Regions from separate parts of the Rhodococcus antarcticus genome, predicted to be linked through region 2. Evidence: predicted binding sites of a transcription regulator. Region 2 holds the regulator's gene; the other holds the start of a gene.
The links. Region 2 encodes LexA, which represses DNA repair genes until DNA is damaged. Its sites were predicted from a motif close to CGAACANNTGTTCG; they were not measured.

Region 1 (14,902 bases), 980 kb from region 2:
GTACCGGTGATCCCGAGCACCTGCAGGCGCTGGGACGGCCGGCCGTAGACGTGGGCCGCGAGCTCGCCGAGCACGGCGCGCGGCGCCGGGTGCACGAGCAGCGGGACGCCGTCGAGCCCGGGGCGGGTGGCGCCCTCCGGGTCGGTGAGCACGGCCACGGCGCCGGCGGCCAGCGCGGCGGCCGCGAAGTCCGCGCCGTGGGCACGGGCACCGGGCAGGGCCGCGAACAGGTCGCCGGGGCGGGCGTCCTGGGCGCGGAGGGTGACTCCGGTGACGAGCAGGGCCTCGTCGGCGCCCGCCAGCTCGGCGTCGACGAGGGTGGCCAGCTCGACCAGGGCGACCGGCTGCACCCTGGCGGGCCGCAGCGGGGCGTCGGGAGAGGTCACGAGCGTCCTCTCGGTTCCGGGGCGGGCAGGCACGTGGGCAGAGGTTACCGGCGCGACGGTGGGGTCTCCGACCCGCTCCCGACGGCGCGGGGCGTGGGGGGTCAGCCGGCGACGAGGGTCAGCTTGGGCGTGGGCTCCGCCGAGAGGGGCACGTCATCGTGCTGCAGCAGCCACGAGGCGATGTCGTGGAACAGCGGGGCCGAGGAGTGTCCAGCACTGCCGTCGGAGCTGCGCACGGGGTTGTCGAGCATGATCCCGACGACGAAGCGCGGGGCGTCGGCCGGGGCCATGCCCGCGAAGGTGATGTTGTAGGCGGACTGGGAGTAGCAGCCGCAGGCGGGGTCGACCTGCTGGGCCGTGCCGGTCTTGCCGGCGATCTGGTAGCCGGCGACGGCGGCCGCCACCCCGGTTCCACGCTGCTGGCCCTTGTCGTCCTGGACCACCGCCCGGAACATGTTGCGCACGGTGACCGCCGTCTGCGCGCTGACCACCTGGATCCCGTCCGGCTGCGGGCTGGTGGTCACGGTCCCGTCCGGGGCCGTGGTGGAGGCGACGATGCGCGGTGGGATGCGGACACCGTCGTTGGCGATGGCCTGGTACATGCCCGTCATCTGGAGCAGCGTCATGGACAGCCCCTGGCCGATCGGCAGGTTGGCGAACGTGGAGCCCGACCACTGCGACTGGACCGGCACCGAGCCGGCGCTCTCCCCCGGCAGGCCGACGTCGGTGGTCGCGCCGAGGCCGAACTTGGCGAGCATCTGCGCGTAGGCGTCCGGTCCGACGCGCTGGGCCAGCTCCAGGGTGCCGACGTTGGAGGACTTGCCGAACACCCCCGTCGTGGTCAGGTCCAGCGTCCCGTGCACCCACGCGTCCTTGACGGTCACCCCGCCGAGGGCGATCTTGCCCGGGACCTGGAGCACCTCGTCCGGGGTGGTCAGGCCCATGTCGATGGCGGCCGCGGCGGCGACGATCTTGTTCACCGACCCCGGCTCGAACGGCGAGCTCACGGAGGAGTTGCCCAGGGCCCGCGCGGTGGCCGTGCCGAGCTGGGTGTTGGGGTCGAAGGTGCCGTCGTTGGCCATCGCGCGGACCTGCCCGCTCTTCACGTCCAGCACCACGGCGGAGGCGTTGCGGGCCCCGGAGAGGTCCTTGGCCCGCTGCACCGCCTGCTGCACGTACCACTGCAGCTCGGAGTCGAGGGTGAGCTGGACGGAGGTGCCGTTCACGGCGGGCACCTCGTCACGCTGGCTGCCGGGGATGACGGTGCCGTCCTCCCCGCGCTCGACGACCCGGCTGCCGTCGGCGCCCGCGAGCTGGGAGTCCATCGACGCCTCGAGACCGAGCAGCCCGCTGCCGTCGGCGCCGACGGAACCGACCATGTTCGCGGCCAGCGCGCCACCGGGGTACTCCCGGATCGCCTGGCGCTCGGCGCCGACCTCGGGAAAGGCGGTGGTGATCTCCGACGCGGTGGCGGGATTGACCTTCTTGGCCAGGTAGACGAAGGACGCGTCCCCGGCCATGGCGGTGTACAGGTCCGCCCGGGACAGCTCGGGAACCTTCTCCTTGATCAGGTCCGCGATCTGGCCGAAGCGCACCTCGGCGGTGTCGGCGCTGGGCTCGGTCTCCCGAGCCTTGTCGATGCTCGCGCGGACGAACCTCGGCTGGAAGGTCAGCGCCTTGGCCTCCATGGTGAAGGCGATGGGCGTGCCGGCGCGGTCGGTGATGGCCCCGCGGGTGGCGGGCAGCACCACCGTCGAGGTGCGCTGGGCGTCGGCGCCGGCGGCCAGCGCCGTCGCGTCGATGCCCTGCACGCGGACGAGCTGCAGCGCCGCGAGGGTCAGCGCCCCGAGCATGACCCAGCGACCGACGGTGTAGCGGCGACCGTCACCGCCGATGCGGCGCCCCGCGTGGCGGATCGTGCGCCCACGCGTGGGGGTCGCGGTGCCCGTGCGCCCACGCGTGGTGGTGCGAAGGGGCTGGCGGGGACGTCCGGCGGCCATCAGGCTCCTCCTGCGGTGGGACTGGGGTCGGCGCCGGGGACGATGCCGGGCGCCACCGCGGCGGCAGCCGCGGCCGGTGCGGTGGGAGCTACCGGTGCGGCCGGTGCGGCCGGTGCGGCGGGTGCGGCGGGGGCCACTGGCGCGGCGGGAGGCACTGGTGCGGCCGGTGCGGCCGGAGGCACTGGTGCGGCCGGTGCGGCGGCAGCAGCGGGAGCCGGGGCGACGACGGCGCCGGAGGTGGTGCTCGGCCGGGAGCTGCTCGGGCGGGGACCGGCGGCGATGAGGCTGGGCCCGGGGGTGCCGGTGGCGGGCGCCGGGGTGCCCACCACCGTGACGGTGCCGTCCGCGGCCACCACCAGGTGCGCCACGTCGCCGCTGGGCACCATCCCGAGGGCGGCCGCACTCACGGCCAGCGCCGACGGGGAGTCCGCGGTCGCCACGTCCCTGCGCAGCGCCTCAGCCTGCTCGGAGAGACGCTGGTTCTGCTCCTGCGCCGCGCCGATCGCGTACGAGCTCTCCGCCGAGTGGGTCGAGAGCCAGAGGGTGGTGACGAGGCCGGCGGCGAGCAGCGTGATGACGAGGGCGACGAACGGGATGCGCCGGGTCACCGTTCCCGGGTCACCGTCGGGCACGAGGTGCAGGAAGCGCTGCGTGCGCTCGGTCTTGCGCTCGTAGGCCCGCTGGGCGGCGGTGGTGCGCGCCACGGCCGTGCGCCCCGTCGCCGGGCGGGTGGGGGGAGTCCGCGGGGCGCGCCGGGGCGCCGCGGGACGGACCCGTACGGGTGCTGTCACTGCGACCTCCGGTGGTCTCGGGTGGATCGGTCCTGCGGGGGTCGGGACGGGTGGGCGGGATCGAGGGGGGCGATGCGCTCCACGGCGCGCAGCCGCACCGGGGCGGCCCGCGGGTTCTCCTCGACCTCGGCCGCGGTGGCCTTCTCGGCCCCGCGGGTCAGGGCCCGCATCTCGGGCCCCTGCCCGGGCAGCTCGACCGGCAGGCCCTCCGGGCTGCGCGAGCGGGTCCGGGCGACCACCTCCTGCTTGACCACCCGGTCCTCCAGCGACTGGTAGCTCATGAACACGGCCCGACCGTCCGGGGCGAGGGCGTCGAGCGCGGCCGGGACCGCCCCGGCCAGCGCGTCGAGCTCGCCGTTGACCTCGATGCGCAGCGCCTGGAAGGTCCGCTTGGCGGGGTGGCCTCCCGTGCGGCGGGTGGCGGCCGGGATGGCGGCGTAGAGCACCTCGACCAGGCGTGCGCTGGTGGTGAACGGCTCCACCTCGCGCCGTCGCAGCACCTCCGAGGCGATCCGGCCGGCGAAGCGCTCCTCGCCGTAGGTGCTCAGCACCCGGGCGAGCTCGCCGTGGGAGTAGCTGTTGAGCACCTGCGCGGCGGTGATCCCGGTGGTGGGGTCCATCCGCATGTCCAGCGGGGCGTCCTTCGCGTAGGCGAAGCCCCGCTCGGCGGCGTCGAGCTGCATGGACGAGACACCCAGGTCGAACAGCACGCCCTGCACCGAGCCGGTGGCCGCCAGCCCGATCCCGGCCAGCGCGTCGGCGATCCCGTCGTAGACGGTGTGCACGAGGGTGACCCGGTCGGCGAACGCGGCGAGCCGGTTGCCGGCGATCTCGAGGGCGTCCGGATCGCGGTCGAGGCCGACCAGGCGCAGGCCCGGGTGGGCAGCGAGCAGGTGGGCGGCGTGACCGGCGAGACCGAGGGTGGCGTCGACCAGGACGGCGCCGTCGGTGCTGATCGCGGGTCCGAGGAGCTCGCCGACGCGGCGGAGCAGCACGGGGACGTGGGAGTGACGGCCGGTCTGCTCGCTCACCGCCCCGGTACCCCCTCCTGCTCGTCGTTCGCGTGTGCGGTGCCGGTGCCCGGTACCGGCGGGGGCGGTGTTCCGGGGTCCCCGCCCGAGTGCGGTGGACCTGGCGCTGGGGAAGAGCGTCAGGGCACCGCTCGGGCGGAGGCCTCGGGACACCGGCCGGCGCCGGGTGGTGCGGGTGGTCAGAGGATGCCGAGGGACTGGTCGGTGGCGGTGGAGAAGGCCTGCTCGTTGCGCTCGACGTAGGACGCCCAGGCGCGGGAGTCCCAGATCTCGACGTAGTCGACGGCGCCGATGACGACGCACTCCTTGGCGAGCTCGGCGTAGCGGCGGTGGTCGGCGGTGAGCGTGATGCGGCCCTGGCCGTCGGGGAGCTGCTCGTCCGAGCTCGCGGCCAGGTTGCGCATGAACGCCCTCGCCTCCTCGCTGGAGCGCGAGGCCTGCGAGACGGTGCGCGCCCGCTCGGCGAACACCTCCCGCGGGTACACCGCGAGGCTGTGGTCCTGGCTCTTGGTCACCGTCACGCCTCCTGCCAGGGCCTCGCGGAACTTGGCCGGCAGGGTGAGCCGGCCCTTGTCGTCCAACCGGGGCGTGTAGGTGCCGAGGAACACCGTTCCTCACCTCCCCGACCGGCCGTGGTGCTGCGTGGAGCGCGCCCGCACTCCACGAGAGGGACGCTACCCCACTTCTCCCCACGATCAAGGCGCCGAGCCCGCCCAAGACCAGGAGATCCGCGTATCTGGCCTGGTGGCGACGGTGGGGAGATTTCCCAGAGGACTCCACACCCCCGGCGGCCCTCGTGCGGTCCCGACCTGGATCGTCGCGGTAGCAGGGCCGCTGGGCGGCACGTCACCCGTCGTGGTGGGGAGGAGTGGGGTCCTCGGGCGGACGTTGTCCCCAGGACGCCGCGCCCGACCTCTGGAACACTCGGGACGGGCCGCACTGCCCGGCCCCCCGGGGTCGGAGCTCGGCGAGGCTCTCGACGACCGACCCAGGAGGATTCGTGAGCTCACCCCGCACGAGCGAGCAGGTGGGTCCGCCACGAGCCCTGCGGTCCGAGCCCGGACCGGACGAGGACGTCGCCTGGGCGCCCGCCGCGGTGGCGGACGGAGCGGCCCGGGTCGTCGCCGCGGTGGAGCAGGTGCTGATGGGCAAGGGCGAGGTGGTCCGGACCGCGGTCATGACGTTGCTCGCCGGCGGGCACCTGCTGGTAGAGGACGTCCCCGGGGTCGGCAAGACCGTCCTGGCCAAGGCGCTGGCCCGGGCCGTGGACTGCAGCGTCTCGCGCGTGCAGTTCACGCCGGACCTGCTGCCCAGCGACGTCACGGGCGTCACCGTCTACGACCGGCGCACCGCTGAGTTCGACTTCCGGCCGGGCCCCGTCTTCGCGAACATGGTGGTGGCCGACGAGATCAACCGGGCCTCACCCAAGACGCAGTCCGCGCTGCTCGAGTGCATGGAGGAGCACCAGGTCACCGTCGACGCCACCACCTACCCGCTGGCCGAGCCGTTCATGGTGCTCGCCACCCAGAACCCGGTGGAGATGGAGGGCACCTACCCGCTGCCCGAGGCCCAGCGCGACCGCTTCACCACCCGCATCTCCCTGGGCTACCCCCACCAGGACGCCGAGCTGGCGATGATCGAGGGGCACGCCGGGTCCGACCCGGTCGACCGCATCCGACCGGTCTGCACGGCGGCCGACGTGCGGTCGATGATCGCCGGGGCCCGCGCGGTGCACGTGGCGCCGGAGCTTCGCCGCTACGTCGTCGAGCTCGTATCGGCCACCCGCAGCTCGCCGCTGGTGCGCCTGGGGGCCTCGCCCCGCGCCACCCTGCACCTCGTGCGCGCGGCGCGGGCCCGGGCCGCCATGGCCGGGCGGGACCACGTGCTGCCCGACGACGTGCACGCCGTGGCGGTCCCCGTGCTGGCCCACCGGCTGCTGCTGACGGGCGAGGCCCGGGCCGCTCGCCGCGAGGCGGGCCAGGTGGTGCACCAGCTGCTCGACCAGCTGGTGGTCCCCCGGGGCAGCCGGTCCGAGCCCTCGGCGCGCCACGGTCAGCGCTGAGCCGTGCTCCCAGACCTGACCGGGCACCCGTGATCGGCCCCCTCCGCGGACTCACCACCCGAGGCCGATGCCTGGTGGCGGCGGGCGTGGCGGCCGCGGTCTGCGCCCTGGTCCTCGACGAGCGGGACCTGCTCCGGGTGGCCGTGCTGCTGGTGGCCCTGCCCGTCCTCACCGCGCTGCTGCTCGGCCTCGCCCGTCTGCGGCTGCAGGTCTCCCGCGACGTGCTCCCCCGCACCCTCTCGGTGGGCGCCCCGGCCGAGGTCCACCTCACCCTGCACGCCGGCGGTCGGCTCCCGGTGGCGGGGCTGCTGCTCACCGACACCGTGCCCACCGTGCTGGGTGAGGAGCCCCGGTACGCGGTGGGCGCCCTGGCGACCGGCACGTCCGCGTCCGTGGTCTACGGGCTGGCGCCCAGGGTGCGCGGCCGGCACGCGCTGGGCCCGGCGGAGGTCCGGGTGGCCGACCCGCTCGGGCTGGTCGAGCTGGTGCGTCGGCTCCCCGGCACCACCACCGTGCTGGTCCGGCCCCGGCTCCTCGAGCTGACGGGTCTGCCCGGCAGCCTGCTCGACGCGGCGGAGACCGGCGGCGCACCGTCCGGATCGGGCGCTACCCGTCAGGACGTCCAGGACTCCCTGGTGCGGCCGTACCGGACCGGCGACGACCTCCGCTCGGTGCACTGGCGCAGCTCCGCGCGCCGCGACGAGCTGATGGTCCGTCCCCAGGAGCAGAGCCGCCGCACCGGGACCGTCGTCCTGCTCGACGTGCGTGGGGCCGCGCACCACGGGCTCGGAGCGCACTCGACGCTGGAACGGGCCATCTGCCTGGCCGCGAGCGCGGCGGCCCACCTGGCCCGTCACGACCGCACCGTGCGCCTGGTCACCTCCGACGGGCGCGACCTCGGCAGCGGCGAGTCCGCCCTGGACCAGCTCGCGCTGCTCACCCCCGCCGGGGGCAGCTCGCTGGCCGGCGCTGCCGAGGTGGCCGGCCACGACGAGCTGCTGGCGGTGCTGGGGACCCTCGACGTCGCCGGTGCCCAGCTCCTCGTCGGCGCCACGGCCACCGCCGGGCCGGGGCGCGCAGTGGTGCTCGGCGCCGACGGACCCGGTGCGACCCTGCTGCGCGACGCCGGGTGGGGCGTCCTGCTCGCCACCGACCGCACGCCGCTGCCGCTCGTCTGGGACCAGCTGTGCGGTGCCCGATCCGCCGTGGCGCAGCCGGTCGGGGGCGCGTGGTGAGCACCTGGGCCGAGCCGATCGGCAGCCGGGCGGGCGCCACCGCGGCCGGTTCCGGCGCACTGCTGCTCAGCACGGCCGCCCTCGGCCCGCTGTTCACCGACGCCAGCTGGGCGCCGTCGGTCCTCGCCGTCGTCGTGCTCGTGGCGCTGACCGGGGTGGGGCTGCGCTCGGTGCGCTGCCCGTTGCCCGTGGTGGTGGTGGCCCAGCTCGTGGTGGTGGCCGTGCTCGTGACCGTGCTGTTCACCAGCACGGGTCTGGCGGGGGTGCTGCCCGGCCCGGCCGCCGTGGGCCAGGTCCGTGACCTGCTCTCCGGCGCGGGCACGCAGATCCGGGACGAGAGCGTGCCGGTGCCCGTGACCCCGGAGCTGCAGCTGCTGCTGGTGCTCCTGCTCGGCGCGGCGGCGGTGGCCGTGGACGTCCTGGTCGCGGACCTCCAGGCACCCGCCGGCGCCGGCCTCGTGCTGCTCACCATGGTGGCGGTGCCCGCGTCGCTGCTCGACCAGCTGCTGCCGTGGTGGTCGTTCGTGCTGGGGGCGCTCGCCCTGGTGCTGCTGCTGGTGGCCGACGGCGCCCGGCGCGTGCCCCGGGCCGGGCCGGCGGCCGGGGCGGCCGGGCTCCGCGCGCCCGGGGTGCTCGCCGTGGTGGCGCTCGCGGTGGTCGCCGGACTGCTGGGGGGCTCGAGCGCCCTCGGCGTCGGCACCGGTGGCCGGCTGGCCGGCGGTGGGGGCGGCGGCGTGGGCCTGAACCCCTTCACCCAGCTGCGCGGCCAGCTCGACCAGCCCCAGGACGTGCCCCTGTTCACCGTGCAGGGGCTGGACGAACCGACCTACCTGCGTGCCGTCGCGCTGGACACCTACGTCGCCGACCAGGGCTGGGTGGTCGACCGGACCGCCGACGACCAGCAGGCCGAGGGCCCGCTCGACCCGGGCGCGGTCCGAGGCCCCGCCGTGTCGGTCACCATCACGCCGCAGCAGTACACCGACCGGTGGCTCCCTGCTCCCGGCACGCCGACGGCCGTGCAGGGCACGGGGGGCTCCCTGCAGAGCTACTCCTACGACCAGACCCTGGACACGCTGCACACCCGGCGCTCGCAGCCGCTGCCCAGCTACCGGGTGCAGGCCGTCGTGCCGGGCGGGACCGCCGACGAGCTCCGGGCCGCGGGCTCCCCCGGACCCGGGTCGGCGGACTCCCCCGGGCCGCGCTTCTACGCGACCACCGGCATCGATCCCCAGGTGAAGCAGATCGCCGAGACCGTCACCGGCGGTGCCACCGACTCGCTGGACGCCGCCGTCCGGCTCACCAGCTACTTCCGCGACCCGGCCAACGGGTTCACCTACACCGTGCAGACCGCGGAACCCGGGGCGGGCAAGGACGCGCTGGTCAGCTTCCTCACCGACGGCAGGACCGGGTTCTGCGAGCAGTTCGCGTCCTCCATGGCCGCCATGATGCGCAGCCTCGGGTTCCCCAGCCGGGTGTCGGTGGGCTTCACGGCCGGGACCGGCGACGGTGTGAGCCGGGAGGTCACCACGAGCGACGCGCACGCCTGGGTCGAGGTGTACTTCAGCCGGACGGGGTGGGTCCAGTTCGACCCCACCCCGCTCAGCGACGGCCGCGGCGTGGTCCCCGGCTACGTGACGCAGGCCCTGCAGAACCCGGCCGCCGGCACCGGTGCCACCACGGCCCCCAGCGCTGCGCCGACCGCGGCACCGAGCGCCGCACCGACCGCGGCCGCCCCCACCGCGGGCGCGCAGGACCCGCAGGCCGGTGCCGCCGAGAAGGGTTCCGGCACCACGGCCGCGCCGTCGCCCTGGCCCCGCCGCATCGCTGTCACCGCCGTGGTCGTGGCCGTGGTCGTGGCCGTCCTGGCGGCACCGGCCGCGGTCCGGGTGCTGCGCCGACGACGACGCTGGGCCGACGGCAGCCCGGCCGCCGCCTGGGACGAGGTACTGGACTCCGCCGCGGACCGGGGTGTCGTGCTGCGGCCGAGCGAGACCCCGCGGCAGACCGCGCTGCGGCTGGGCGACGAGCTCGCGCTCGACGCCGGTGCGGTGACGGCGCTGCACGCGCTCGTCGACACCGTGGAGCAGAGCTGGTACTCCTCCGGCGGGGTGCTGGTGCAGCAGCAGTCGCCCGCGGAGCTGGGGCGTGCGGTGGACTCTGCGCTGCGGACCGCGAGCCCCGTGGGCCTGCGCGGGCGGCTGCTGCCCCCGTCGTTGCGCGGGGCGCGCGGCGCCAGCGGCCTCTGACGGTCGCGCGGAGCCGGCCCGTCGCACGGAGCCACCGCCGACCGCAACGACGAACGGCCCCTGGTCGGAGACCGGGGGCCGTTCGGGGAGAGCGGGATCAGGGCTGGTCGAAGCGACGCTTGAAGCGCTCCTCCATGCGGGAGGAGAACCCGCCGGGCTGCTTGTCGCCGCCGCGGGAGGCCCCGGGGGCGGGACCGCTGGGTGCCACGCCGGGCGCCCCACGACCCGTGACGAGCACGACGGCGGAGCCGAACATCATCAGGAAGCCGACGACGCTGACCGCGACGACGGCGATCGTGGGCAGGCCCAGCGCCACCCCGGCGATGAGCACGACGAGGCCGAGGACGAAGAGGAAGACCGCCTGCAGGCGGCGCTTCCTCGTCGCGGTCCTGACCCGGGCACCACGGACGTTGGACGCGAACTTGGGATCATCTGCGTAGAGCGCGCTCTCGATCTGGTCCAGCAAGCGCTGCTCGTGCTCGGAGAGTGGCACGTTTTCCCTCCCCCGGCACAGAGGCATTGGGCGGCCGCCCCTTCTCCGGGGGCGACAGGCGCCCGACCCGGGCGCCTTCCCACATCGTACGAGCAGAGTTCAACTCCTACCACCCGCACGGGGATTCTCCTGTCCTCCCGAGGCTCAGCGACCACCCGGACGGGGGCCGCGGGGGGCTGCGGGGGGCTCCGGGGCACGTCGGGCACCGTCGCGTCCGCCCAGCAGGGTGGCCGGACGGACCGCTCCGTCCCCGAACTTGGAGCGCAGGGCGTCGGCGGCCCGCTCGGCGTCGCGCCAGCCGTGCTCGCGCTCGTCCAGGCGCAGCTGCTCCACCACCTGGGCGGCCCGGACGAGCTGCTCGGTCCGCACGCCGACCAGGCGGACGGCCTGCGGCAGCGGACGCAGCGCGTCGAGCAGGGTGCGCGCGGTGCCGTACACCTCCTGGGCGACGTCGGTGGGCGCCTCCAGGGTCCGCGAGCGGGTGATCGTGGTGAAGTCGGCGTAGCGCACCTTCACCGCCACGGTCCTGGCGCGCAGCCCGCGACGACGCAGCCCCGCGGTGGTCCGCTCGGACAGGCGCAGCAGCTCGCGGTGGAGCACGGCCGAGTCGTGCACGTCGACGCTGAAGGTCTCCTCGGCCCCCACCGACTTCTCCGTCGTCCCGGCCACCACCGCCCGGTCGTCGCGACCGTTGGCCAGGGCGTGCAGGTGGCTGCCGCTCGCCGTGCCGACCCACTGCTGGAGCACCCGCAGCTCCGTGCCGGCCAGCTCGCCCACCGTCCGCAGACCCACCGCGGCCAGCTGCTCCGCGGTGCGGGCACCCACGCCCCACAGCGCCGAGACGGGCAGGGCGTGCAAGATCGCGAGCTCCTCGACCAGCGGCACCACCATGACGCCGTCGGGCTTGGCCATCCCCGAGGCGATCTTCGCCATCGACTTCGTGCGGGCCAGACCCACCGAGGCGGTGATGCCCTCCGCGGCGAGCACCGCCGACCGCACGTCCTGCGCGAGGGCCAGCGGGGTGGTCCGCAGCCGGCGCAACGAGCCGGCCACGTCCAGGAACGCCTCGTCCAGGCTCAGCGGCTCCACGAGCGGGGTGACGGAGCGGAAGATGCCCATGACCGTCCGCGAGGCGGCGGTGTACAGCGGGAACTGCGGGGGGACGAACACGGCCCGGGGGCACAGCCGACGGGCCCGGACCGCGGGCATGGCCGACCGGATCCCGAAGGCCCGCGCCTCGTAGGTGGCCGAGAGCACCACGCCCCGCCCCCCGGCCCCGGCGACCACGACGGGCAGACCGGCCAGGTGCGGGGCCTCGCGCACCTCGACGGAGGCGTAGAAGGCGTCCATGTCGACGTGCAGCACCGTGCACCCCGTGTCGTCGGGCCCGACCGCCGAGGAGGCGTCCTGCTCCCGTCGCGCCTGGCGGCCCGCGTCGGCGAGCTCTCCGCTGCGTCCCACGCGTCAGTGCCCCACCGGTCAGCCGCTCACGGGCGGGGCGCGACCGTGGCCACGGCGTGCAACCGGCTGGCCATCTCGCGCAGCGGGGAGGTGCAGGAGGCGTGCAGCTCCAGCTCGGCCAGGGCCGCAGCCGAACCGGGGGCGGTCTCGAGCACGGGCCAGGGCACGAGGTCGCTCACGACGGCGTCGCCCTGCACGAGCTGGACGACGAGACCCGCGGCCACGAGCGCGGCCTCGATCCCCGCGACGTCGAAGCGGCGCAGCAGCGGGTCACGGGGGCCGACCCGACCGTCCGGGTCGGTCAGCACGTGCTGGGCGTCGGCGATGCGGCCCGCGAGCGCGCGGTGCAGGACCGCCGCCGCGCGCCCGGCCACCAGGACCGAGAGGGCGCCGGCCGGTGCGAGCGCGGCCACGAGGGCGGCGAGGGTCGCGGGGACGTCCTCGACCACCTCGAGCACGCCGTGCGCGAGCACCACGTCCGCGCTCGCGTCGGCCACCGCGTCGGCCAGGGAGTCCGCGTCGCCCTGGACCCCGGTGACGAGGTGCGACACACCGGCCTCCCGTGCGCGCCGGGCCAGCGAGGCCAGGGCGTCGGGGCTGGGCTCGACGACGGTCACGCTGCAGCCCGTGGTGGCCAGCGGCACGGCCCAGACGCCGGAGCCACCTCCGACGTCGAGCACGCGGCAGCCCTGGGCGCCGCCGTGGGCCGCCCGGCAGACGAGCTGGTGGACGGCGCGGCGCACGGCGAGGCTGCCGGCCCCGGCCTGGCTCGCGTCGGTGCCGGGCACCGGCGGCAGGCTGGCGCGCGCCGAGGGTGCTCCAGGGGTGGGTGCTCCGGGGGTGCTCACGGACTCCCACAGTAGTGGCCGACACCGGCGTTCCCCGGTGCCCTCACCGATCTGGGCGACGTGGTCCCCGGCCGCGCACGGCGTTCTCGGCCAGGGCCAGGAACTGCTCCACCTGACGGACCATGTCGTCGGCGTCCCGCACGGACACCGCAGGGGGCCGCCCCGACGGGCCCGGAGCGCACGCCGCGAAGAACTGGGCCCACTCCCCCAGCTCGGGAGCCACGGCCCGCAGCAGCTCCCACGCGCTGGTCGGCCGGCCACCGGTGGAGGGTGCCGGGGACGGCCCCGGCTCGCGCCCTGACGTCGGCACCGCACGGGCGGCCAGCACCGCGGCCGCCCCCCGGAGCGCGGCCAGGTGCGCCGCCGCGAAGCGACGGGGTGCTGCGGGCTCCGTGCACGCGGCCGCGAGACCGTCCCCCGCCTGCTGCAGCAGGTCCACCGCTGGTGCCGTCACGTCGGCCCTCCCTCCACGTCGGTACTGCGGTGCCGCTCGGCACGGCCACTGGCCGGGTGCGCCGGACCCGGGGCCGCCGCGCTTCCCTCGCGGCGGCCCCGGGAGCCGGAGCCATGGTTCGAACACCTGTTCGAACCACGGCTGGACCATAGCCGGGCGCACCCCGGTCCCGTCAACACCCGCGTCGTCGCGGGGAACGGTGGGTGGAGGTGGTGTGATGGGCGGGTGAGCGTGGACGTCGTCGAGCTGTCGCCCGAGGCGCTGCGGGAGCGGATGGGCGAGGCGCTCGGCGTCTACGTCGCCGCCATGGACTACCCCCCGGGCACCGAGGCGCACCGGGCGCCCATGTGGGCCGAGCACGCCCTGCGGCCGGGCTGGGCCGCCGTGGCCGCGATCGACGCCGGCACCCTGGTCGGCATCGGGTACGGCTACCGCAGCGCTCGCGGGCAGTGGTGGTCGGAGGAGGTCCGCACCGGGCTGCTGGCCCTGGGCCGGCCCGCCGGCGAGACGGAGCAGGTGCTGGCCGACACCTTCGAGCTCACCGAGCTCCACGTGCACCCGGCGGCCCAGGGCGACGGCCTGGGGTCCCGGCTGCTGCTGTCCTTGCTGGAGGGACGGCCGGAGGGTCGCGTGCTGCTGTCCACCCCGGAGGTCGACGCGGAGGGCAACCGGGCCTGGCGGCTGTACCGGCGCACGGGGTTCGGCGACGTCCTGCGGCACTTCCGCTTCACCGGCGACCCGCGCCCGTTCGCGGTGCTCGGCCGATCCCTCCCGCTGGGCTGAGCCGGCCGGCCGTCGCCGGGCCGGGTGGCCCCGCCGCCGCTACCGTTGGGCCCGTGCAGGACGTGGTGGTGGTGGGCGCGGGCCACAACGCGCTCGTCGCCGGGTGCTACCTGGCCCGGGCGGGCTGGGGCGTCACCGTCCTCGAGCGCGACGCGGTCGCCGGTGGCGCGGTGTCCACCGTCGAGCGCTTCCCCGGCCACCAGGTGGACCGCGGCTCCTCGGCGCACCTGATGATCCGGCACCTCGGCATCGTGGAGGAGCTGGGACTGGCCGAGCACGGGTTGCGCTACGCCGACTGCGACCCCTGGGCCTTCGCGCCCGCGCCCCCCGGGTCGGACGCCCCCGGCATCGTCTTCCACCGCGACCTCGACGCCACCTGCGCCTCCGTCGAGGCGGCCTGCGGCGCGGCCGAGGCCGACGCGTACCGGCGCTTCGTCGGCACCTGGGGGCCGCGCAGCGCCCGCGTGCTGCGCAGCTTCGCCACCCCGCCCACCCCGCGGCACCTGGCCCGCGCGTTCTGGGGGATGGACACCGGGGGCGATCCCGCCGGGCTGTCCCGGGAGTTCCTCACCTCCGGCGACGGCCTGCTCGACGCGACCTTCGACGACGAGCGCCTGCGCGCCGCCCTGGCGTGGTTCGGGGCGCAGTCGGGCCCGCCCACCTCGGCGGCGGCCACCGCCCCCATGGTCGGGTTCGCGGCCGCGATGCACGCGGTCCCACCCGGCCGGGCGATCGGCGGCAGCGGTGCGCTGAGCCGGGCGCTGGTCTCCAAGCTCGCGTCCCTGGGCGGACGCGTGGTCCTCGGCGACGCCGTCACGTCGCTGCACCGCGGCACCGACGGCTGGACGGTCCGCACGGCCGGTGGCACCGAGCACCGGGCCCGCACCGTCGTCGCCGGCTGCCACGTGCTGGACACCCTGGACCTGCTCGCCGCGGGCGGGCACCCGGAGCCGGAGCGGGTGTCGCGCTGGCGCCGCGAGGTGCGGGTGGGCCCGGGCATCGGCATGGTCGTGCGCCTGGCCACCTCCGGGCTGCCGCGCTACCCCAGCGCCCCGGCCGGGGTGGCGGTGGAGCACGGGCTGCAGCTGCTGGTGCACGACCGCCGCCAGCTG
Region 2 (14,902 bases):
AGGTCACCTCGTCGTAGGGGTGCACGCCCTCGGTGGTGTAGATCCGCTCGACGCGCAGGCCGAGCTTGCGGCCGGACTCGGCGGTCTCGCCGTGCCCTCGGGTGGAGGAGCTGCTGGCCGTGTCGGCTCCGACGGTCTCGGTCATCGAGTGGTTCCTCTTCCTGGTGTGCTGCGGGGACGGCGGTGCGGTTCGAGCGACGTGCGGTTCGAGCGACGTGCGGGTCGAGCGACGTGCGGGTCCGGTTTCAGCCGGACTGGTGGTGACGGAGCTGGCTGATCTCCTTCTCGAAGTCCTCGGCGGAGGTGAAGGAGCGGTAGACGGAGGCGAACCTCAGGTAGGCGACCTCGTCGAGGTCCTGCAGCGGCCCGAGGATGGCCAGGCCGACGTCGTGGCTGGGGATCTCGGCGGAACCACCGGCTCGCACCTGCTCCTCGACCTGCTGCGCCAACAGGTAGAGCGCGTGGTCGTCGACGGGCCTTCCCTGGCACGCGCGTCGGACGCCGCGGACGACCTTGTCGCGGCTGAACGGCTCGGTCACCCCGCTGCGCTTGACGACGGCCAGCACGGCGGTCTCCACCGTGGTGAACCTGCGGCTGCACTCGGGGCACGACCGGCGGCGGCGGATGGCCTGGCCCTCGTCGGCCTCGCGGGAGTCCACGACCCGGGAGTCGGGGTGCCGGCAGAACGGGCAGTGCACGTCCGGACCCCCTCTCGAGTCGAGGTTGTCCACCGGCCCTGTGGACCGTGCGGTGAACAACTCCCCGTGCGCCTGTGAGTTCCGGTGGACAACCGGACCCAACCTGTGGATGAACTACAACGGTGTAAGCACTAGATGTTGTGGTCCGGACGGTAGGCGCACCCAAGACTCCGCGCAAGTGACACGCAGGGAAACCGCGTTCCCGCAGGTACCCGAGCGTGTCGAGGCAGCGGTCGCCGGGCACGCCGGGGCGGGACCGCGGACGTGACCAGCCGACGTCGTGATCAGCGGACGGGCACGACCAGCGACTCACCCGGCCGGACCACGGCACCCGACAACCCGTTCAGCGACACGATGCGCTCCACGACCGCGTACGTCGGCGCACCCGGAGCGACCCGGCCGGCGAGCTCGGACAGGCTCTCCCCCGCCCGCACCTGGACCACCGAGGTGGCCACCGGAACGGCGTCGGCCCCCGCCGAGCGCAGCGCGACGAGCCCGGCCACCGCCGCCACGCCGAGCACCGAGATCGCCACCCACGCCGCCAGGCGGCGCCGGCGCACTTGCACGCGCGTGGGCGCGTGCGGCGCACGGGACACACGGACGGGGGCCGGAGCGCCGGAGTAGGACAGCGGCCGCCCGCCGGGGCGCCGCAGCGCCTGCTGCCGCGGGACGGCCCGCCGCCGCACCGGTGGCGCCTCGCTCGAGCCCTGCGTCCAGCCGCCGGTGCCCAGCGGTGTGGTGTCAGCGAGAACAGTCATGTCATCCTCCGTCGGTCGGTCACCCGATCCAGTGCGGGCGCACATCTCGAACACCCGTTCGATCGAACGTCTGGGCGATGTCTACCAGGACGGTCCGACAAAAACGAGATCTGTCGGCGTGTCGATCGAACAGGTGTTTGAACGGGAACCCCTCCCCCGCTACGTTCGGCACCGTCGGAACCGCGTCGGCGCAGGACCGCAGAGCAGGAGGCGTCACACCATGAGCAGCAAGGACAGCCAGCAGCCAGGCCCGGCGGACGTCGGCGGAGCGGCCGGTGCTCCGGCCGCCGCCGAGGTCACCTCCGTCGCCGGTGGGCTCACCTCCCGGCAGCGGCGGGTGCTCGAGGTCATCCGCGAGTCGGTCGAGCTGCGCGGCTACCCGCCGAGCGTCCGGGAGATCGGCGACGCGGTGGGCCTCACGTCCACCTCCTCGGTGTCCCACCAGCTCAAGGCCCTCGAGCGCAAGGGGCTCCTGCGGCGCGATCCCAACCGTCCCCGCGCCGTGGACGTGCGCACCCCGGAGGACCTGGCCGCGGCCGCGCTCGCGGCGCAGGTCGAGAGCGGGGACGCCCAGCCGGACGAGGCCGCCCGCCACGACTCGATGCCCACGCCCACCTTCGTGCCCGTGCTGGGGCGCATCGCGGCCGGTGGGCCGATCCTGGCCGAGCAGGCCGTGGAGGACGTCTTCCCGCTGCCCCGGGAGCTGGTGGGCGAGGGCTCGTTGTTCCTGCTGCGGGTCGTCGGCGAGTCCATGGTCGACGCGGCCATCTGTGACGGTGACTGGGTGGTGGTGCGCCAGCAGAACGTGGCCGAGAACGGGGACGTGGTGGCGGCCATGATCGACGGCGAGGCCACGGTCAAGACGTTCAAGCGCCGCGACGGCCACGTCTGGCTGATGCCGCACAACCCCGCGTTCACCCCCATCCCGGGCAACGAGGCGACGATCCTCGGCAAGGTCGTCACGGTGATGCGCAAGCTCTGAGCAGCTACCGGCGACGGCCCGCCCTGCGCAGCCGGCCCACCAGCCACACCACGGCACCGGCGACCACCACGGCGATCACCGCGGCCTGCCACCGCTCCAGCCCGCTCCCGTCGCTCGCCGGGGCGGGCTGGTCGCTCGCCGGGGGCGTGGTGGCCCCGGGGGTCTGGGCGGGCGCGACCACCGCGAGCCCCGTCGCGCCCACGACGGTCCGGATCGCCGGCAGCACTCCAGCCGGGCCTTCCGATCCGCTCAGCAGCGCACCGTCCGCGGTGAACGCGACCGCCTCGCCCTGCGGCTCGCCGGCCAGCGGCACGCGCACCGGGTCGCTGGCCAGCGCATCCACCACGTCTCCGTCGGGCACCGACCACAGGTAGGCGTCGGTGTAGGTCCGCAGCGCCGCCACCGTCCCGTCGGTGCTCACCGCTCCTCCGGTGACGAGCACCGACCCGAGCGAACCCACCGGCCCGCCGGGGGTGTCGGTCGCGGCGATGCGCACCTGTCCCACCCGGGCCATCGGGGTCGGGCCCGGCTCGGCCAGCCGGTCGACCGGGACGTCCGGCGCGTACACCCCTGCAGTGCCGGAGACGGCCTTGGTCACCACCACCGGCCGTCCGTCGCGCTGCAGGAGCAGGGCCTCGGCGTCGTGCGGGCCGTCGGGGTAGCTGAGCCGGTGCAGGCCCGACGGCACCCCTGCCTCACCCACCGAGACGAGGGCGACCGTGTCGCGGGTCCTGCGGTTGTCCCCGGTGTCGGCCAGCCACACCGTCCCGTCGGCGGCCACCGCCAGGTCCTCGACGTCACGCAGGTCGAGCCCCACGTCGAGGGTCCCCGTCACCGCGCAGCTCGCCGGGTCGAGCGCCAGCACCTCGGTGACGTCGCCGTCCCCGGTCGCGAGCACCGTCCCCGCACGGACACCCAGCGCCGAGAGCTCCGCCAGCCGTGCGTCGGACGGCGTGCACAGCGTGCCGGGGGTGGGAGGGCCCACCGTCGAGACGGTCAGCAGCAGCGCAGGCGCGAGCAGCAGGGCGGGCAGCAGCATGTCCGGCAGTCTTCCAGGTGGCCCGGCGGGCAGGCGTCAGGCGGGCGTGGCCGCCACCGCGAACGGCGCCAGCACCGCGCCCAGGTCACCCCGCACCCGGGCGTGCAGACGGGTTCCCTCGGGGGTGTGCTCCTCGCTGAGCACCTCACCCTCGGAGTGCACCCGGGCCACCAGGTCACCCCGCTGGTAGGGCAGCAGCACCTCGGCGTCGATCTCCGGGTGCGGCAGCAGGTCCACGAGCCGGGCCTGCAGCGCGGCGACACCCTCCCCGGTGTGCGCGGAGACGAACACCGCGTCAGGCATGAGGTTGCGCAGGTGGGTCAGCATCACCGGGTCGGCCGTGTCGATCTTGTTCACCACGAGCAGCTCGGGCGGCAGGGTGGTGCTGCGCTCGTCGGCGATCTCGACCAGGACCTGGCGGACGGCAGCCACCTGCGCCTCGGGGAACGGATCGGCCCCGTCCACCACGTGCACGAGCAGGTCCGCCTGCGCCACCTCCTCCAGGGTGGAGCGGAAGGCCTCGACGAGCTGGGTGGGCAGGTGGCGCACGAACCCCACCGTGTCGGTGAGGACGTACTCGCGACCGTCGGGCAGCTCGGCGCGACGGGTGGTGGGGTCCAGGGTGGCGAACAGCGCGTCCTGCACGAGCACGCCGGCCCCGGTCAGGGCGTTCAGCAGGCTGGACTTGCCGGCGTTGGTGTACCCCGCGATGGCCACGGAGGGGACCTCGTTGCGGCGGCGGCTGTCGCGCTTGGTCTCCCGGGCCTGCCGCATCCCTGCGATCTCCTTGCGGAGCTTGGAGGTGCGGGACCGGATCCGTCGACGGTCGGTCTCGATCTTCGTCTCCCCGGGACCACGGGTGCCCACGCCGCCGGTCGAGCCACCACCGGTGCCTCCACCGGCCTGCCGGGACAGCGACTCACCCCAGCCGCGAAGCCGCGGGAGCATGTACTGCATCTGGGCCAGCTCGACCTGCGCCTTGCCCTCACGGGACGTGGCGTGCTGGGCGAAGATGTCCAGGATCAGCGCCGTGCGGTCGACGACCTTGACCTTGACGACCTTCTCCAGCGCCGTGAGCTGGGCCGGGGTGAGCTCGCCGTCGCAGATCACGGTGTCCGCACCGGTTGCCGCCACGACGTCGCGCAGCTCCTTGGCCTTGCCTGATCCGATGTAGGTGGAGGCGTCCGGGGTGCTGCGGCGCTGCACGAGGCCCTCGAGCACCTCGGACCCGGCGGTCTCCGCGAGCGCGGCCAGCTCGGCCATGCTGGCGTCGGCCTCGGCGCTGGTGCCGCTGGTCCACACGCCGACGAGCACCACCCGCTCCAGACGGAGCTGGCGGTACTCCACCTCGGTGACGTCGGCGAGCTCGGTGGACAGCCCGGAGACACGGCGCAGCGACGTCCGCTCCTCGAGCTGCATGTCCCCGGTGGACGGGTCGTCGGCCGTGCCTCGCGGGGCGGGACCGGCGGGCAGGCCGTCGAGCAGCAGGTCGTCGAGGTAGACCTCCGCCCGTGCGCTCTCGGGCAGGTCGGTGTCGGGGTGGCGGTCGGGCTCGTGGTGGTCGGACCGCGTCGCAGAGTTCGTCATGTGCGTTCCATGGTCCCACGCACCGCTCCAGGTGCGCACGTCATTACTCCATGGGCGGACGCGGGGGGTGGACGCGTCAGACCTGGGCGGCCCACCACGCGGCGTCCAGGACGCCGCGGGCCACGAGCACCGACGGACCGCGCAGCGAGCTCCGTCCACCCCCGATGCGGACGAGGACCTCGCCGCCGGGCACGTGGACCCGCACCTCACCGGTGCTGCGTCCGTCGTGGTGCAGGGCCGCCAGCGCCGCGGCCACGGTCCCGGTCCCGCAGGAGCGGGTCTCCCCCACCCCGCGCTCGTGCACCCGCATGTCCACCGCCCCGTCCACCAGGGGGGTCAGCAGCTCGACGTTGACCCCGTGCGGGAAGACGTCGTGGTCGAACTCCGGCCGGCTCGTGAGGTCGAGGCCCGCGACGTCGTCCACCACGCAGGCCAGGTGCGGGTTGCCGACGTCGACCACCACACCCTCGACGTGCCGCCCGCCCACGGTCGCCGTGCTGGTGCCGCCCTCGCGGGCCGGCCCCATCTCGACGATGACGTCGCCCACCGCACCGGCAGCGTGCACGATCACCGGTCGTGCGCCCGCCCGGCTGCCGATGACGAACCCGGTGCGGACCTCGAGGCCGGCGGCGTGCAGGTGGTGGGCGAAGACCCGGACCCCGTTGCCGCACATCTCCGCGACCGAGCCGTCGCCGTTGCGGTAGTCCATGAACCAGTCCTGCGGCGCGATGCCCTCGGCGACCGCCTCGCCGAGCGCGCCGGCCCGGACGACCCGGAGCACGCCGTCGGCGCCGAGCCCGCGGTGGCGGTCGCACAGCGCCCGCACCCGGGCCGGGGTCAGGTCGAGCTCGCCGTCGGGGTCGGTGAGCAGCACGAAGTCGTTCTCCGTGCCGTGCCCCTTCACGAACCCCACGTCGTCCACGGATCCCATGCTAGGCGGGCGACCGTTCGTTCCCGTCCTGTCGGTCCGGCGGCGCACACTGCCCGGACCTGTTGTGCAGGTCACGCCGGGAGCACTACGTTTTCACTCAGAGGTCCGCCAGTTCCACGATGCGAAACATGCACGAGACGGGAGGAGTTCTGATGGCACTGCAGCTGCCGGCCGCGGTCGCGGTCGCGGTCGTGGTTGCGCCGGGCCGGGAGCTCCCGGAGACCCCCTCCGTGCCCGCCCACGCCCGGATGCACTGACCCACCAGGAGACCGTCATGGACAGCGCCGTTCTGGCTCCCCCCGTCCCGGCTGCGCAGCTCGCCCACCGCTTCGCGGAGCAGCTCGCCCCGGGATCCATCATCACCGACCCCACCCGGCTGAGCACGTACCAGTGCGACGGGTTGGCCCACTACCGGGTCACCCCCGCCGTGGTGGTGCTGCCGCAGACGGCGGCGCAGGTGCAGCACGTGGTGCGGGTGTGCCACGAGCTCGGCGTGCCGTTCGTGGCGCGGGGGTCGGGCACCGGGCTCTCCGGCGGGGCGCTGCCGCACGCCGACGGCGTCCTGGTGGTGACGAGCCAGATGCGACGGATCCTCGAGGTGGACGTGGCCAACGAGCTCGCCGTCGTCGAGCCCGGGGTGATCAACCTGGACGTCACCAAGGCGGCGGCGGTGCAGGGCTGGTACTTCGCGCCGGACCCGTCGAGCCAGCAGGTGTGCTCGGTGGGCGGCAACGTGGCCGAGAACTCCGGGGGCGCGCACTGTTTGAAGTACGGCTTCACCACCAACCACGTGCTGGGGGTGGAGGTGGTGACCCCGGACGGCGAGCTCGTGACCTTCGGTGGTCGCACCCGGGACACCCCCGGCTACGACCTGCTGGGCGCGTTCGTGGGCAGCGAGGGCACCCTCGGCATCACCACCAAGGTCGTCGTCCGCCTGCTGCGCAAGCCCGAGACGGTGCAGACGCTGCTCGCCGGCTTCCGGAGCACGGACGCCGCGGGTGCGGCGGTGAGCGCCATCATCGGCTCCGGCGTGGTGCCCGCGGCCATAGAGCTGATGGACGCCCTGGCCATCGAGGCGGCCGAGGCGGCCACGCACTGCGGCTACCCCGATGGGGCGGGCGCGGTGCTGGTGGTCGAGCTGGACGGGCCGGTCGCCGAGGTGGAGCACACCTTCGCCGCCGTGCAGCAGCACTGCCGCGACAACGGATCCTTCGAGATCCGGGTGGCCGCCGACGACGCCCAGCGCGCGCTGATCTGGAAGGGCCGCAAGTCCGCGTTCGCCGCCGTGGGCCGGATCAGCCCCGACTACATCGTCCAGGACGGCGTCATCCCCCGGACCAAGCTGGCCGAGGTGCTCAGCGCCATGGGCGAGCTGGCCGACGCGGCCGGCGTGCGGGTGGCCAACGTGTTCCACGCCGGGGACGGCAACCTGCACCCGCTGGTGCTCTTCGACGACGGTGTCGAGGGCGAGGCCCAGCGGGCGGAGGAGGTCTCCGGCGGGATCCTCGACCTCTGCCTGAGCCACGGCGGCTCCATCACCGGCGAGCACGGCGTGGGCTCGGACAAGGCGAAGCACATGCCCAAGATGTTCACCGAGGACGACCTCGACACCATGCAGCGCGTGCGGTGCGCCTTCGACCCGAAGGGGCTGTCCAACCCCGGCAAGGTGTTCCCGACGCCGCGTCTGTGCGGCGAGGTGCCGGGTCGGCGGACCGAGGCCCACCCGCTCGTGCAGGCAGGTCTCGCCGATGCCTTCTGAGTCCGTGCCGGTGCAGCACGCGGCCACCACCGTGGACGAGGTGTGCGACGTGCTGCGCGCGGCCTCGTCGGCCGGGCGCACGGTGCTCCCGGTCGGCAACCGGTCCACGGTGGACTGGCTGCCGGGACCGGACACCGACGAGGTGCTCAGCCTGCGGGGCCTCGACGGCGTGCTCGAGCACTCGGCTGGCGACCTCGTGGTGCACGTGCAGGCGGGCACCCTGCTCAGCGACCTGCAGGCCGCGGTCGCCGGCGCCGGTCAGCACCTCGCGCTGAGCGCACCCGTGGACGGCGTGACCGTGGGTGGGCTGCTCGCCGGCGACCTCTCCGGGCCCGGGCGCTACCTGTACGGCACCGTGCGCGACCTCGTGATCGGCACCACGTCGGTGCGCTCGGACGGCGCCGTCACGCACTCCGGCGGCAAGGTCGTGAAGAACGTGGCCGGCTACGACCTGGGCAAGCTGTACACGGGCTCCCGCGGCACGCTGGGCGTCATAACCGACGCGTGGTTCCGGCTGCACCCGTTGCCCGAGTCCACCCGCTGGGTCGTGGCCGACGGGCTGGACGCCGAGGGCGCCGGCCGTGCGTTCGCCGCCGTCCGCAGCTCGCAGACGGCACCCACGGCCATCGAGGTCCGCAGCAGCGGCGACGGGTACCAGGTCGCCGTCCAGGTCGACGGCGTGGCCGCCGGCATCGAGACGCGGGCCGGCCTCGTGGCCACCCTCACCGGGGGCACGGCCACCGATGCCGAGCCTGCGGGCTGGGGCACCTGGCCCGACGAGCCGGTGCTGCTGGCCGTGACGCACTCCCCGGCAGCGCTCACCGACGTGCTGTCCGCGCTCACCGGCACCACCGTGACCGGCTCCGCCGTCGGCGTGCTCCGGGTCGGGTGCGACCTCGACCGCGCGTCGGACGTGCTCGCCGCCGCCCGCGCGGTCGCCGCCCGCCACCACGGCACGGCCACCGTGCTGCGCGCCCCCGCCGGACACGACCTCGACGTGCGGGGTCCCGGCGACCCCGCCCTGCTCACCCTCATGCGTCGGGTGAAGGACGAGTTCGACCCGACACACACCCTGGCGCCCGGGCGCCTGCTGGGAGACATCTGATGACCGACGTGAACCTGGGCCTACCTGCGGTGGGCCACCAGCCTCCCGAGAACACCGGGTCTGCCTTCGACCACCACCACCCGCCGTCGGAAGAGCTCGTCGACGACTGCGTGCACTGCGGCTTCTGCCTGCCCAGCTGTCCCACCTACGCGCTGTGGGGCGAGGAGATGGACTCCCCGCGCGGGCGCATCCACCTCATGAAGACCGGGCTCGAGGGGGCCCCGATGACCGACACCATGGTCGGGCACTTCGACGCCTGCCTCGGCTGCATGGCGTGCGTCACCTCGTGCCCCTCGGGCGTGCAGTACGACAAGCTCATCGGGGCCACCCGCGCCCAGGTGGAGCGCCACCACGAACGCCCCCGCAGCGAGCGGCTGCTGCGCGAGGCGATCTTCCGCCTGTTCCCCTACCCGAAGCGGCTGAACCTGCTGCGCGGCCCGCTGCGCCTGTACCAGGCCACCCCGCTCTCGCGGCTGCTGCGCCGATCCGGGCTGCTCGAGCGGATCGCCCCGCAGCTGCGGGTGATGGAGTCCCTCGCGCCGACCCTGTCCAAGCGGGAGGACATCCCCGTGCGCACCGCGGCCACGGGTGAGCGGCGCGCCGTGGTCGGGATGCTCACCGGCTGCGTGCAGAGCGCCTTCTTCCCGGGGGTCAACGCCGCCACCGCGCGGGTCCTGTCAGCCGAGGGCTGCGACGTCATCACCCCGAGGGCCCAGGGCTGCTGCGGGGCGCTGAGCGAGCACATGGGCCGCGAGGAGGAGGGGCTGGCCTTCGCCCGGGCGCTGATCGACACCTTCGACGCGGCCGGGGTCGACCACGTCGTGGTCAACGCGGCCGGCTGCGGATCGCAGATGAAGGACTACGCCCACCTCCTGCGCGACGACCCGACCTACGCCGAGCGCGCGCAGGCCTTCACCGCCAAGGTCCGCGACGTCTCCGAGATCCTGGTCGAGCTCGGGACGGTGGCACCGAGGCACCCGGTGGACGCCGTCGCCGCGTACCACGACGCCTGTCACCTCGCGCACGCCCAGGGCATCCGCAGCCAGCCGCGCGAGCTGCTCGCGGCCATCCCCGGCCTCGAGGTCCGCGAGATCGCCGACGCCAGCCTGTGCTGCGGCTCCGCGGGCGTCTACAACATCCTCAACCCCGGACCGGCCGACGAGCTCGGGGACCGCAAGGCGGCCAACGTCCTCGCCACCGGGGCCGAGCTGCTCATCACCGCCAACCCCGGTTGCCTCATGCAGATCGCCACCGCCACCGAGCGGGCGGGCGGGCGGATCCGGCTCGCGCACACCGTCGAGGTCCTCGACGCGTCCATCCGGGGCGTGCCGCTGGCCTGAGCGACGAGGACGCCGGCCGCACGACACTCAACGACGAGGAGCACCCGTGTACACCCAAGTTCTCGAGCACTTCGGTTCGCTGGGGCTGACCGCCCTGGTCGCCGCGCTACCCCTGCTCGTGCTGTTCATCCTGCTCGGCGTCCTGCGGATGACGGCGTGGAAGGCGTCGCTGGTGGCGCTAGTGGTGTCGCTGGTGGTCGCCGTCGCGGTCTACTCGATGCCCGTGGGTCAGGCCCTGCTGTCCGGAACCCTCGGCGCCGTCTTCGGGTTCTTCCCCATCCTGTGGATCGTCATCAACGCGATCTGGGTCTACAACATGACCGTCGAGACCGGTCACTTCGACGTCCTGCAGCGCAGCTTCGCCCGGGTCAGCTCCGACCAGCGCATCCAGGCCGTGATCATCGCCTTCTGCTTCGGTGCCCTGCTGGAAGCCCTCGCCGGCTTCGGCACCCCGGTCGCCATCACCTCGGTGATGCTCATCGCGCTGGGTCTGAGCCCCATGAAGTCGGCCGTCGTGGCCCTGGTCGCGAACACCGCTCCCGTGGCCTTCGGTGCGCTCGCCGCGCCGATCACGGCGCTGTCCACCACGAGCGGGTTGTCCGTGGCCGACCTCGGCGCCATGACCGGTCGGCAGACCCCGGTGCTCGCGGTGTTCGTGCCGCTGGTGCTGGTGTTCCTGGTCGACGGCAAGCGCGGCGTCCGCGCCACCCTGCCGGCCACGCTGGCCTGTGGGTTCACCTTCGCCATCACGCAGTACCTCGCGTCGAACTTCCTGTCCGTGCCGCTCACCGACATCGTCGCAGCCCTGTTCTCGGCCGGCGCCGTGGTCGCGGTGCTGCGGGTGTGGAGCCCGTCGGAGCCGTACACCGTCGAGCACGCGAGGGCCGCAGCCGCCGCGGAGGACGCCGCCGATGGTGGCCTGCCCGTTGCAGGGGGCGTCACCACCAGCACGCGCACCGACGTCCTGCCGGAGACCCGCGCGAACGTGCTGCGGGCCTACGCTCCCTACCTCGTCATCATCGTCGTGTTCAGCCTGGCCCAGATCCCCGCGATCAAGAGCGCGCTCGGCTCGGTCACGGAGAAGTTCGGCTGGCCGGGCCTGGACGTCCGCGATCCCGCGGGCAAGGCCCTGAGCCTGCAGACGTTCAAGTTCGACTGGCTCGCCGCCGCCGGCACGCTGCTGCTCATCTCGGGGCTGATCACCATCCCGCTGCTGGGCATCTCCCCGGCCCGGGCGCTCGCCCGCTACGGCTCGACCTACGTCCAGCTCAAGTTCGCCATCATCACGGTGATGAGCGTGCTGGCCCTGGCCTACGTCATGAACGCGTCGGGCCAGACCGCGTCGCTGGGACTGTTCCTGGCCGGTGCGGGCGGGTTGTTCGCCCTGATCGCCCCGGTGCTCGGCTGGCTCGGCGTGGCCGTGACCGGCTCGGACACCTCGGCGAACACGCTCTTCGGAGCGCTGCAGGTCTCCGCGGCCAACCAGGTGGGCATGAGCCCGGTCCTCGCCGCAGCCGCGAACGGTGCCGGCGGGGTGCTCGGCAAGATGATCAGCCCGCAGAACCTCGCTATCGCGGCGGGGGCCGTCGGTCTCGCCGGCAAGGAGGGCGACATCTTCCGGAAGGTGGTCGGCTGGAGCCTGGGGTTCCTGGCCTTCATGTGCGTGCTGGTCTACCTGCAGTCCACCCCGGTGCTGGGCTGGATGGTGGTCTGACGCGCGTGCCAGGAGGTCGCCACCCGGACCCAGGCCACCGTCGTGGCCTGGGTCCGGGTGCTCGACGGTCCGATGCCCTCGGCGGGCCCGTGGCACAGCGGCCGCCGGTGCGGCGGTCGCGGACCGCCTCGACCCGGTGATCAGGTAGACGCGGCCACCGCGCCCCGGTGGACCGAACCCCACCCCCCGGACCCGGGGGTCACGCCCGGCTGATCCGCGCCAGCTCGGTGGCCACGCGCTGCATCTCGGGGACCACCCGGTCCCGCGCCGCCGGGGTGAAGCGCGCGTCGGGCCCGGAGACCGACAGCGCCACCCGGGCCGGGCCGTCGAGCACGGGCACCGCCACGCAGCGCACGCCCAGCTCCTGCTCGGCCTCGTCGGTCGCGAAGCCCTGCCTGCGGACCTGCTCCAGGTGGGCCAGCAGCGCCGCCGGCTCCGTCAACGTGTTCGGGGTCTGCGCCGGCATGCCGGCCCGCGCCACGATCGCCCGCACGTCAGCCTCGGAGAGCTGAGCGACGAGCGCCTTGCCCACGGCCGTGCAGTGCACCGGCACCCGGCGTCCGACCTCGGTGAACATCCGCATGGCGTGCTTGCTAGGCACCTGCGCCAGGTACACCACGCGGTCGCCCTCCAGCACGGCCATGTTCGCCGTCTCGCCGGTGACCTCCACGAGCTCGGTCAGCGCCGGGTGCACCCAGGAGCCGAGCAGCCGCCCGGCACCCTCCCCCAGCCTGACCAGGCGCGGGCCCAGCGCGTAGGCCCGGGACGGCTCCTGCCGCAGGTGGCCGCCGGCGACGAGCGTGCGCAGCAGCCGGTGGATGGTGGGCGCGGGCAGCCCGGACGCCGCGGCCAGCTCGCCGAGCGTCGCGCGCCCCCCGGCGTCGGCCAGCAGCTCGAGCAGCGTGAACGCGCGGTCCACCGACTGCACGCCCGACTGACCACGCGCGACCTCCATCAGCGCAGCGTATCGAGCACCGCGTCGACGAGGTCCGCCCGCGCGGCGTCGAACCAGTGCACCCGGGCGTCGCGGCGGAACCACGAGCGCTGCCGGCGGACGAAGCGACGGGTGCCGGCCGCGGTGGAGCGGCGGGCCTCCCCCTCGTCGTGCACGCCGTCGAGCAGGTCCAGCACCTGCGCGTACCCCAGGGCCCGCCGCGCTGTCACGCCCTCGCGCAGGCCGCAGCCCACCAGGTGCTCGACCTCGGCGACCAGCCCGCCGTCGAACATCGCGGCGGTGCGGGCCTCGATGCGTGCGTCGAGCTCGATGGTGTCCCGGTCCACGCCCACGAGCACGGTGTCCCACCTCGGGGTGCCGACGCGGGGGGCGGAGGCGCTGAACGGCTGTCCGGTCAGCTCGACGACCTCGAGGGCGCGCACGACGCGGCGGCCGTCGCTGGGCAGCACCTTGGCCGCGGCCACGGGGTCGACCCGTCCGAGCTCGGCGTGCAGGGCCCCGCTGCCGCGCTCGGCGAGCTCGGCCTCCCAGCGTGCGCGCACCACGGGGTCGGTGGCCGGGAAGCGCAGCTCGTCGAGCAGTGCCTGCACGTACAGCCCGGAGCCGCCCACCAGCACCGGGACAACGCCGCGGGCGAGCAGGCCGTCCACGTCCGCGCGCGCCGCCTGCTGGTAGTGCGCCACGGAGGCCAGGTCCGTCACGGCGAGCACGTCGAGCTGGTGGTGCACCACGCCGCGGCGCTGCGCGAGGGGGGTCTTGGCCGTGCCCACGTCCATCCCGCGGTAGAGCTGCGCGGCGTCGACGTTGACCACCTCGCCGCCCAGGCGCACCGCCAGCTCCAGGCCGAGATCAGACTTCCCGGTGGCCGTGGGGCCGACCACCGCCACGGGCCGCACCGGCACTGCCGTCACCGCCGCCGGACCGCCGGTGGGGGCACCGCCACGTCCGTCGTCAGCACGGGAGCCAACGGTAGTGCACCCCGACGGCCGCTGTCGGTGTCCCTGCCGACGCCGAACCTGTTTGAATGTCCGCCAGCACCCTCAGCGGCACCGCGGGGTGGAGCGACTGGCAGCCGTGGCGCGCGGCAGGGACGAGGCACCGATGAGCGAGGACACGACCGAGCAGGGCACGACGAGCGAGGAGGCCACGTCGGCCGAGGTCGTGACCGACGCCCCGGAGTCCGAGAGCACGCCCGCCCCGGCCCCCGCCCCCCGCCCCGGACCGCGCCCCGGCGGGCCCCGCCCGGGTGCCCCCCGCCCCGGTGCCCCGGCGGCACGGCCCGCCACCGCCGCACCGACGAGCGACCCGAGCGCGTTCGGTCGGGTCGACGAGGACGGCGGGGTCTGGCTGAGAACCACCGAGGGCGAGCGCCAGGTCGGGTCCTGGCAGGCCGGTGAGCCCGCAGAGGGCCTGGCCCACTTCGGTCGCCGCTTCGACGACCTCGCGACCGAGGTCACGATCCTGGAGAAGCGCCTGGCCTCGGGCGGTGGCGACGCCCGGCAGACCCAGGAGTCGGCCCGCACGCTGCTCGACGGGCTGCCCACCGCCGCGGTGGTCGGCGACGTCGCCACCCTCGGCACCCGCCTCGAGGCCGTGCTCGCTGCCACCGAGGTTGCCGCTGCGGCTGCGAAGGAGCAGAAGGAGGCGGCCCGGGCGGAGCAGGCCGCCCACAAGGAGGCGCTCGCCGTGGAGGCGGAGCAGCTCGGCACCGAGTCGACCCAGTGGAAGGCCGCCGGCGACCGGCTGCGGGAGATCCTCGAGGAGTGGAAGACCATCCGGGGGATCGACCGCAAGACCGACGACGCCCTGTGGAAGCGCTACTCCAAGGCGAGGGAGGCGTTCAACCGTCGGCGCGGAGCGCACTTCGCCGACCTCGACCGCGAGCGCGCGGTGGCCCGCACCCGCAAGGACGAGCTCGTCGCCCAGGCCGAGGCGTTGTCGACCTCCACGGACTTCGGAGCCACCGCCGGCCAGTTCCGCGACCTGATGGCGGAGTGGAAGGCCGCCGGTCGGGCGCCCCGCGAGGCCGACGAC

Region 1: a site for LexA is predicted at 13,127-13,140, ahead of RHODO2019_RS09890 (SAV_6107 family HEPN domain-containing protein). Genes of this name have one in related genera too.

What each region holds. Positions count from the first base shown of each region.
Region 1 covers NZ_CP110615.1:2,057,853-2,072,754, forward strand. The annotation lists gene RHODO2019_RS09835 (UDP-N-acetylmuramoyl-L-alanyl-D-glutamate--2,6-diaminopimelate ligase) at 1-386, opposite strand, end outside; gene RHODO2019_RS09840 (peptidoglycan D,D-transpeptidase FtsI family protein) at 488-2,386, opposite strand; gene ftsL (cell division protein FtsL) at 2,386-3,090, opposite strand; gene rsmH (16S rRNA (cytosine(1402)-N(4))-methyltransferase RsmH) at 3,174-4,208, opposite strand; gene mraZ (division/cell wall cluster transcriptional repressor MraZ) at 4,388-4,816, opposite strand; gene RHODO2019_RS09860 (AAA family ATPase) at 5,209-6,270, shown strand; gene RHODO2019_RS09865 (DUF58 domain-containing protein) at 6,300-7,505, shown strand; gene RHODO2019_RS09870 (transglutaminase TgpA family protein) at 7,502-9,751, shown strand; gene RHODO2019_RS09875 (SCO2097 family morphological protein) at 9,849-10,244, opposite strand; gene dinB (DNA polymerase IV) at 10,389-11,705, opposite strand; gene RHODO2019_RS09885 (class I SAM-dependent methyltransferase) at 11,732-12,553, opposite strand; gene RHODO2019_RS09890 (SAV_6107 family HEPN domain-containing protein) at 12,597-13,007, opposite strand; gene RHODO2019_RS09895 (GNAT family N-acetyltransferase) at 13,281-13,790, shown strand; gene RHODO2019_RS09900 (phytoene desaturase family protein) at 13,844-14,902, shown strand, end outside.
Region 2 covers NZ_CP110615.1:1,074,765-1,089,666, reverse strand. The annotation lists gene RHODO2019_RS05360 (vitamin B12-dependent ribonucleotide reductase) at 1-145, opposite strand, end outside; gene nrdR (transcriptional regulator NrdR) at 246-698, opposite strand; gene RHODO2019_RS05350 (LysM peptidoglycan-binding domain-containing protein) at 983-1,456, opposite strand; gene lexA (transcriptional repressor LexA) at 1,677-2,438, shown strand; gene RHODO2019_RS05340 (hypothetical protein) at 2,443-3,477, opposite strand; gene hflX (GTPase HflX) at 3,514-5,064, opposite strand; gene dapF (diaminopimelate epimerase) at 5,141-5,995, opposite strand; gene RHODO2019_RS05325 (FAD-linked oxidase C-terminal domain-containing protein) at 6,270-7,754, shown strand; gene RHODO2019_RS05320 (FAD-binding oxidoreductase) at 7,744-8,859, shown strand; gene glcF (glycolate oxidase subunit GlcF) at 8,859-10,199, shown strand; gene RHODO2019_RS05310 (L-lactate permease) at 10,246-11,913, shown strand; gene RHODO2019_RS05305 (IclR family transcriptional regulator) at 12,113-12,868, opposite strand; gene miaA (tRNA (adenosine(37)-N6)-dimethylallyltransferase MiaA) at 12,868-13,779, opposite strand; gene RHODO2019_RS05295 (DUF349 domain-containing protein) at 13,970-14,902, shown strand, end outside.